DNA from 2 places in the Paenibacillus sp. y28 genome. Region 1 is predicted to be linked to the other one. Evidence: riboswitches for the same ligand, from Rfam matches in the RefSeq annotation. Region 1 holds a riboswitch; the other holds the start of a gene.
The links. A riboswitch is a leader RNA that binds a small molecule or an ion and turns the genes downstream of it on or off. The one in region 1 is predicted to bind cyclic di-AMP.

Region 1 (4,840 bases):
GCACCTACAAGGCTGTCGGCGGCAGCAAGCTTACCATCGGGGCCAGCCTCACCACGCTGCAGGCCACGCTTCCGGATTTGATTACCTTATATACGCGGGTTTTCCCGCAAACCGACATGAAGGCCGTGACCGGCAAAACACACGAGGTAGTGTCGCTTGTGATCGAAAAAAAGGTCGATCTGGGCCTGGTGGCTTCCAGCATCGACCATTCAGGACTTACCTGTGTGGAGCTGTTCGACGATCATTTGTGTCTCGTGCTTCCGGTTCACCATCCGCTCGGGGAGCTTGAACCGGAGACGCTGCGAATTACGGTGCTCGATCAACTGCCGATGATTTTATTCTCCCGCGGCACCTGGTACCGCATTCTGATGGATGAGCTGTTCCATAAACACGCTATCCAGCCTGATGTCCGCATGGAGATCGATTCCTTTGAGGCTATCATCCGTCTCGTTGCAACGACCAATACCGCTTCGCTGCTGCCGCAGTCGTATCTGCGCTCAAGCCTGCTGGAGGATAACGGAATTATCATCCGCAATTTGGCTGAGCTCCTGCAGACGAAACGCACGACCTCCCTGATTTATAACGACTCCGAGCAGCTCAGCATCCCGGCCGAGCAGCTTATTCATATCGCCAAGGAGCATTTCAGAGTCGGCCAAGACGCCTCCGTATCGTCCTCTACCTAACGGATGACCGCCTGCTCGAACGCCTCGATTTGCTCGTTCGTGCCAATAATGACCATAATATCCTTCTCATCTACCCGCTCTTCGGCGACCGGGGCGATAATCACGCCGGATTTCTTGTTAATGGCCACAACGCTGCAGCCGAATTTCTTGCGGAGATCCAGCTCCTTGAGCGTCAAGCCGGCAATAGACTTAGGAGCCGCCACCTCGGCGATCGTATAATCGTCGGACAGCTCGATAAAGTCCAGCAGATTGGGAGAAACAAGCTGATGCGCCACCCGGATGCCCATATCCCGTTCGGGGTAAATGATCCGGTCAACCCCAATTTTCTCCAGCACCTTGCCATGCAGCTCGGAGAGCGCTTTGGCCACAACGGTCTTCACCCCGATATCCTTGAGCAAAATAGCCGTCAGGATGCTGGCCTGAATGTCATCGCCGATCGCGACTACTGCACAGTCGAAGTTACGGATGCCAAGCGCCCGCAGCACATCCTCCTCTGTTCCGTCTGCAACGACCGTATGTGTGAGCTCATCGCTGAGGTCATCTACAATTTGTTCGCTGCGGTCGATACCGAGCACCTCAAAGCCTAGACGGACCAGCTCCTTCGCCAAGCTGGAGCCGAACCTTCCCAATCCGATAACCGCGAATTGCCCTGCCTTCATCTCTTACGTCAACTTCCTCTCCAGATCTCTTGTCATGATTCATTATCGTTACCTTCATATATCGGCCCGGCCTTCTGCCGCTAGCCAATCATGATTCTGCCTTCCGGATACCGGTAAAGCTCCTTCTCCGCCTTCGGCTGCAGCGCATAAGCCAGCGTCAGCGGACCGAGCCGTCCGACAAACATCATCAGGCAAATGAGCAGCTTGCCGACCAGCGTCAAATCCGGCGTCAGTCCCATCGAAAGGCCGACCGTGCCGAAGGCCGACGTAACCTCGAACAAAATCATCAGAAAATGATGATCCTCTGTCGTCGACAGAATCATCGACACCCCGACGACAAGCAGCAGCGCAAACATGGACAGCGTAACCGCCTTGTTGATCCGGTCTTTGGCCAGACGGTTTCTGAACAGCACAATATCTTCCTTCCCGCGAATCATCGCGAGTACAGCCCCAACCAGCGTAGTAAACGTCGTGGTTTTAATCCCGCCGCCTGTAGAACCCGGAGATGCTCCGATAAACATAAGAATAATCGTGAAAAATTGCGTCGCCTGTCTGAGCCCGGCGATATCAACCGTATTGGCCCCCGCTGTACGGGGGGACACCGACTGGAACAAGGCGGCCCACAGCTTCTCGCCGAGGCTGAGCGTCCCCAGGGTCCGGTTATTCGTATATTCAAAAGCAAAAATGACCGCCGCCCCAATCATAATGAGCAAGCCGGTCGTGCTGAGCACAACCTTGGAATGCAGGGACAATCTCCTTGTTTTACGGAATTCGATCACGTCCGAGATGACAATGAAGCCGATGCCGCCCAGCACAATGAGGGCCATACTGATGATATTGACAAACGGATCGCCCACATAGTTCGTCAAGCCTGTAAAAGGCTCATAAATCCCCCCGAACAAATCAAACCCGGCATTGTTAAAAAAGGAAATGGCATGAAACACCCCCAGGCCAAGCGCCTGCCACAACGGAAAATCAAACGACCATCGAATCGTAAACAGGACCGCACCGGCCGCCTGGATACAAACAGAATAAATGACCACCTTGCGAATCAGCCTGACAATGCCTTCCATCGTAATCTGGTTCATGGCCTCCTGCAAAATCAGCCGCTCCCGGAGCGAAATTTTTTTGCGAAGAAGCAGCGCAACCAGAGTAGCCATCGTCATGAAGCCGAGTCCGCCAAGCTGAATCAGGCTTATAATGACAACTTGTCCGAACACATTAAAATGCGAGCCGGTGTCCACTACCACAAGACCGGTGACACAGGTTGCCGAAGTCGCTGTGAAGAAAGCGTCAATCAGCGGTGTCGGGGTGCCTGTGCGCGAAGAGATGGGGAGGGCCAGTAACAGCGTCCCGGCCAATATAATCACGGCAAACCCCAGAACCAGCAGCCGCGGCGGACTGATTTCCAGCCAGCGTTTCTTTTTTTTCATGATGTACACGCGTTCCTCTCCGGCCATTCGGGGATGATATCCATTTTGAAATAACAAAAAAAGCACTGGAAACCCAGTGCCTGTTGACGGAGGTAGGTATCCTGATGACACATAAGCCTACGAGGTTAGCTGTCGGGTTCGGGTCCATCAGGTTTCCCCTATTTGCTGCAGCGAGCAAAATTCACCCCATAAACGGCCATTCATATATCAGCCTGTTTATTTAAATGGTTCCCCCGTTTTCCAGTGAAAATTCGGAAACTCGGCTTTCAATTCAATTGTATCGATTATAGCTCGTGCCACTCTGCAGCTTCAAAGTCAAAATTTAAGGAAATTGGGCGAAATTCAGGTTAATTGGCCCGCTTTGCAGAAAAGAATCCCCGTTTTCACCCTTTTAACCCTGCTGGCTGGAAACTGCGCTTTAACTGTGATAACGTGAAGGGGAGACGCTGCGGTTCGGTATTGCAAGCGCGCAGCATTCAAGGCAACCTAATCGGCAAAGGAGAACAGCCATGCGTCCACATCCGCAGTCTACGCCCGTCCTGAAGGCTTGGGCGATCGTCGGGATTATCGTATTCCTGGTCATCAACTTCTTATCTTCTTATTTGTCGGGAAGACCTCCGTCCGAGCAGCAGCCGGCCATGATTCCCGCCGTGGACAAAAGTAAGGCCATCGAGCTTGCGTATGAATTCGTACGCTCCAAGGAGCAGGCCGGGGCGCTGCGAGCCGAGGTCGGCTACAACACGGATAAGCTGTTTAACGGATATTTGCAAAAGGAGGGCCTTGCCGACGCCTATACCCGTATATACGGCGAGAAATATCCGACGGAATATTGGCGCGTCGAGGTGAGCGATGCCCAAGCCGCGTCCCCCGAAGAGTCCTCGTTCCGCTATGCCGTCGATTTGGATATGATGAGCGGAAGCGTCATCGGCTTTGAGAAGCAATCCGGTGCAGAGGCGCCGGAGAAACAAGCGGGCGAGGCCGCCGCTTTGAATTATTTGGCCGGACACGGCGTAGATATGTCGGGCCTGGATCTGGACCGAAGCAGCCAGGGAAGCTATACATTCCGGGATATCGGCAGGCGTATAGGCGAGGCCGTGCTGGAGCATCAAGTGACGGTTCGCGGCTCGGAGATCACCGCCTATCACCGGGCGTTCCAGCCTCCCGCAGCGCATAAGGACTGGCAGACGATGCAGGACGCCTTCGCCGGGCTCATGACCTTGTTCAGCTTGACCCTGTCGCTGGTGATGACGATTGCGGCCATTGTGCTTACAGCCCGGGGATCGCGCGGTGTTTCTTTTCAACGAGGCATTATATTTACAGCCTTTTTTGCCCTTATGTACACGGTCAATACGTTGAATACGATCCCGGTGTACAAAATTACAGACGGCCCGTTCCAGCCGCATGAAGCGCTCGTGTTCAACATCCTGTTCAGTCTTGCCATTACTGCGCTGTTGAGCGCGCAGCTGTATTTCTCCCTGCTTGGCGGAGACATGCTCTGGCGCCGTGCCGGGACCAACATGTGGCCGCGCTGGCACGAGGACGGCTTTGCGGGCTATATTGTCAAATCCATGACAACCGGATATCTGGTCTGCTTCATCGTGCTTGGCGCGCAAAATCTGCTGCTGTTTATCGGAGAGCAGCGCTTCCATGTGTGGGGGATTAATGACGCGGCAATGTCCATGCAAAATATGCTGGTTCCCGCCCTCTTCCCGCTTATGGCCTGGGTCGCAGGCATATCGGAGGAAGCCGTATACCGTTTGTTTGGAATTATGCTCTTTAAGAAGCTGCTTCGCTTCAACTTCCTGGCTGTGCTCGTCCCAAGCATGATATGGGCGTTAAGCCATACAACCTATCCGATTTATCCGTGGTATACCCGGTTTGTCGAGGTCACGGTGCTCGGTCTTCTGTTCGGTTACGCCATGCTGAAGTTCGGCTTCTGGACGGCGGTTTTTGCCCATACGGCAATGGACTGCATCCTCATGGGCTTGTCGCTGATGCTGATGAGCGGCACCGTCTCCATGGTGCTGATCGGCTTGCTGTACATGGTAAGTCCTGTTTTATTCGC
Region 2 (4,840 bases), on a different contig from region 1:
GGTTGTCGGCCAGCTTGCAGCCGGTGTGGCGCATGAGATCCGCAATCCGTTGACCGCTTTAAAGGGCTTCACCCAGATGCTGCGCTCAAGCGGAGATGGGAACAAGCTGTATTACGAGATTATGATGAGCGAGCTGGATCGCATCAATTATATTGTCAGCGAATTTATGCTTCTCTCCAAGCCCCAGCAGCTGCTGCAGCTGGCTGATCATGACATTCGCCACATTATGAGAGGCATACTGCTCCTTGTGGACACGCAAGCCATTTTGAACAATGTATCCATTCATAGCCAGTGGGAAATCGAGGTGCCGAAGGTGGTCTGTGATGAGAATCAAATCAAGCAGGTGTTCCTGAATCTGTTGAAAAATGCGATCGAGGCCATGAGCGGCGGCGGAGACATCCGCATTAGCTTCGAGCCTCATCCCCGGGGCCATGTCTGTATTCGTATTGAAGATAACGGCCCCGGCATCCCTCAGGAGCATTTGAACCGGCTCGGCGAGCCGTTTTTTTCCACGAAATCTGCAGGAACCGGGCTTGGTTTAATGGTTTGCTACCGGATTATTGAGGCCCATCAGGGCACCCTGACTATTTCCAGTGAAGTGAATCGAGGCACCACCGTTGAAATTATGCTTCGCATTCACCAGCCGGACGAGCTGGCTGCAGTCTGATTGGTTTCCCTCTGCGCCTTCGTGCCATTATTTATTCATATGAAAAGGCACCGTCGCGATAACGATATCCTTATGAGCAAACAAGTAGGCCCGAATGAGCAAGCTCGTCTGGTTGTGCAGAATATTTTGCCACCAGTACCGGGTAATAAACTGCGGAATCAGAATTGTAATATGATCCGTTTCGGCTGTTTTCCACTCTACCGTTTCAATAAACTTATAGAGCGGGCGCAGAATACTGCGGTAGCGGGAACGTAAGGTAATGAGCCGTACACCGGGGTTCCACTCCTCCCAGCGCTGCTCCATCTTGCGGATATCCTCCTCGTCGAAGCCCACATAAACAGCCACAACATTGTCCGTGAGCGATCGCGCGTAGCTGATGGAATGGAGCACCACACGGGTTATGCCGGCCACCGGCACTACAATGGTACTGCCTTTAATGACCGGCTTATCCTTCGCCAAATCGATTCGCAGCTGATCGGCCGTGTTGCGGTAATGAGAGCGAATCCGGTGAAATAGGAAGATGACCAGCGGCAGGAAAATAAACACCATCCACACCTGACTAAACTTGGTAAAAATAAAAATGAGCGTAATGGTCAAGGTGGTGAGCATCCCTACCGTATTCACCGCAAAACGCCCGATCCAGCCGGACGGTTTATGCTTCAGCCAACGCACCATCATACCAAGCTGGGACAACGTAAACGGAATAAACACGCCCACCGCATAGAGCGGAATCAGGTTTTCCGTATGCCCGTCAAATACGATCACGAGCAGCGCGGACAGCACACCAAGAAAAATAATGCCGTTGGAGAAGCCGAGCCGGTCCCCCCGGGCCATAAACATATTCGGCATAAATTTATCCTTTGCCAGCATATACGCCAGCAGCGGAAACGCGGAGTAAGCCGTGTTGGCGGCCAGAAATAAAATTAACGCCGTCACGCCCTGTATCCAGTAATAGATAAGGCCTCGTCCGAAGGTCGCCTCAGCGATTTGAGAAACGACCGTCTCCTTCATTTGCGGAGTGATCCCGTACCAATAAGCCAGCAGGCTGATTCCGATAAACATGATTCCAAGAATTAATCCCATCATCAGAAGGGTCTTGGCTGCATTACGCTCGGCGGGCTGCCTGAAGTTCGGAATCGCGTTCGATACCGCCTCTACGCCGGTCAGAGCGGAGCAGCCGGAGCTGAACGCCTTCAGCAGCAGAAACAGGCTGATGTTCGATACTGCAGCCCCCAGCTCCGGCACCTCCGCATGTCCCCCGCCCAGCGCGTATTTCATCGTTCCGCTTATAATCAGCACGAAAATCGAAAGGACGAACAAATAAACCGGAATCGCCAGAAAAGAAGCCGACTCTGTGATCCCGCGCAGGTTCATAAGGGTCAAGAACATGATCATCACCAGCGCGATGAGCACACGGTGGTCGTGCAGCTCGGGGAACGCGGAGGTAATCGCATCCGTTCCGGCCGAAGAGCTGACCGCTACCGTGAGAATATAATCTACCAGGAGCGAGCCGCCGGCGATTAACCCGGTTGAGGTGCCCAGATTGTCCTTGGCTACGATATAAGCTCCCCCGCCCGAGGGGTAGGAGAAAATCGTTTGCCGGTAAGACAGCACCAGAATGGTGAGCAGGCCCAGCACGGCAATCGAGATGGGGATGGAATACCACACCGCGGCAAATCCGGCCGCCATGAGCACAATCAGAATCTGCTCTGTCCCGTAGGCGACGGATGATAGGGCATCTGAGGAGAGCACCGCGAGCGCCTTCAGCTTGCTGAGCTTTTCCCCCTCCAGCTCCGTTGATTTCATCGGCCGGCCGATCAGGAATCGTTTTAATTTGTTAACCATGGCAATGCCATCCCCGCTTTCTTCGCACCAGATAAACGGCAATAAAAAAACATGCGGATATTGATCCGCATGCTTGCCCGCATGTGTTCATATCCCACTTTACGCTTACGAGGTTAGCTGTCGGATTCGGGCTGTGGCTGCCCTACGACCATGCCTTGCGGCATTGGCCGATTCACCCCATTAGCGGCTTTGACGCCGCCGGTTGGTTCCCCCGTTTTTCATAACGAAAATTCAGCTCTGTTCAAAATCCGGTGTTTACAAGAGCTAATCATAAGGGATGCCGGGTGGATCCGTAAAGCCGCGTTAATCGTCATTTGGATACAAATTTGCGAATGCAGAGCTCATTTCACGCACAAAAAAGTTTGTTTTGTTTCGTTATCGGGTATTATCCCCGATTTGCTTGATTTTGATAAAAGCGGAAAAGAAGGACGAAAGGCCAATGGAATCTAACAGCTCGGCTGCCCTGAAGCTCTGTTCGGACCGAGCGCTGCTTCGCTGCAAAAGCTATGCCTGCCAGAACCAGCAGCCCCTTTCTTTCAGAAAAAAAAGAGCGCCGCAGCGCTCTTTTTTACATGCCTTTCCGTTGTTAAACGGCAAAAATATGGTTGCCGATTTGCACAATCTGTTCACGGGACCATATCCAGGACGACGTCGCGGTTTTCGGATTGAAATAGTACAATGCCCCTTTGGACGGATCGTAGCCTCTTACGGCATCCAATGCCGCGCGATAGGCGGTTTCATCCGGCTTCAGGCGGTACTGGCCGTCATCCACGGCTGTAAATGCGCCGGGCTGTTCAATAATCCCCTGAATCGTATTCGGGAACGATAAGGCTGCCAAGCGGTTCATTACCACGGCTCCTACCGCTACCTGACCCTCATACGACTCTCCTCGGGCTTCAGCGTAAATGATGCGGGCGAGCAAATCAAGTTCATGCTGATTAACGGAAACCTTTTTGAGAATATTCCAGGTCGTTGGGCCTGTGACACCGTCGTTGGTTAACCCGTAATCGGATTGAAATTGCTTCACGGCCTCGAATGTTACCGGGCCGTAGAACGAGGTAACATTCGTGTTGAAATAGCCCAGGGTTTTCAGCCTGTATTGCAAATCGGGCACATCCGGTCCGGAATCTCCGTAACGCAATGTCGCAGGCGCGGCAGCATTGACGGCGGTTGCTGAAACACCCCACAGCATCAGCAGTGCCATCAACAGCGTCATCCAGCGTTGCTTCTTCATGTGGTATCATACCTCCTTAGTCTGTCAGCTCGCTGCGGTTGATTGTAGCACACGAAAAGTACCTGCGGAACCCATTTTTAGAATTTACATGGAATTACCATGGGAGATCATGAGATATTTATACCATATTTTAATAAATCACTTCTTGCCCTACAGAGAATAATCAATGACGGCCGAGATGGGCTATAAGCCCTTTAGAAGCCGAAATCCACGGCATTTCCCGTTGAAAATAAAGGTTGAATTGAAAGAAATGCCGTTATCGATGGCATTTTCTCAGCCCCGCATAAACGGCATTCTGCTAGTCACATTTATTATTAAAATTTATAATGGTTATGGTTCCTCCAACAGAAGCAGATAAAACGTTTAAAACGAAAGCAGTCCCATAAAGTATAAGAAAATCAGAAGGATTAAAATGGGCGCCACGTACCGCAGCAGGAACATCCAGGCCCGGTACCACCCGCCGGACAAGCCGGCCTCCTCTCCGGCACGCTTCCACATATAGCCTGTAAACAGCGTGACAACAAGACCACCCAACGGCATCATCATATACGCTGTAATAAAATCGACCCAGTCGAAATAAGTTTTGCCCCACAAGGTGAAAGAGCCGAGCACACCGCCTACCGATAATGCCGCCGGGACTCCGACCAGGAAACAAACGACGGATACGGCCACGGCCGCCTTCTGCCGGCTCCAGCCCCACGCTTCCATTGAAAATGCAACAGGCACCTCCAAGATAGAGATGGCGGAGGTTAATGCCGCTATCGCAAGCAAGGCAAAGAACAGGCCTGAGAACAAGAAGCCCAACGGCATCTGGGAGAACGCCGCGGGAAGCGCCATAAAAGCCAGGCCGACCCCTGCCTCCGGCTGAAGCCCGAACGAAAAAACAGTGGGGAAAATAATGAGCCCGGCCATCAATGCGTACAGCAGGTCGCCAAGGCCGATGGCAAGCGCGGCATTGCCAAGGGATTGCCTTTTGTCCACATAGGAGCCGTAGGTCAGCATGCAGCCCATGCCAAGCGACATGGAGAAGAAAGCATGACCCAGTGCAACAAGCGCGGATTCCGTATCCAGCCTGGCGAAGTCGGGCCGCAGAA

Region 2: linked by a shared signal. The riboswitch ahead of WBG83_RS00855 (APC family permease) and the one ahead of WBG83_RS13185 (TrkH family potassium uptake protein) in region 1 are both predicted to bind cyclic di-AMP.

The regions. Positions count from the first base shown of each region.
Region 1 covers NZ_JBBBNV010000014.1:115,069-119,908, forward strand. Annotated here, with positions in the region: gene WBG83_RS13175 (LysR family transcriptional regulator) at 1-683, shown strand, start outside; gene WBG83_RS13180 (potassium channel family protein) at 680-1,342, opposite strand; gene WBG83_RS13185 (TrkH family potassium uptake protein) at 1,423-2,775, opposite strand; cyclic di-AMP (ydaO/yuaA leader) riboswitch at 2,875-3,050, opposite strand; gene WBG83_RS13190 (CPBP family intramembrane glutamic endopeptidase) at 3,285-4,840, shown strand, end outside.
Region 2 covers NZ_JBBBNV010000001.1:197,773-202,612, forward strand. Annotated here, with positions in the region: gene WBG83_RS00850 (ATP-binding protein) at 1-667, shown strand, start outside; gene WBG83_RS00855 (APC family permease) at 695-2,512, opposite strand; cyclic di-AMP (ydaO/yuaA leader) riboswitch at 2,601-2,759, opposite strand; gene sleB (spore cortex-lytic enzyme) at 3,099-3,746, opposite strand; gene WBG83_RS00865 (sodium-dependent transporter) at 4,110-4,840, opposite strand, start outside.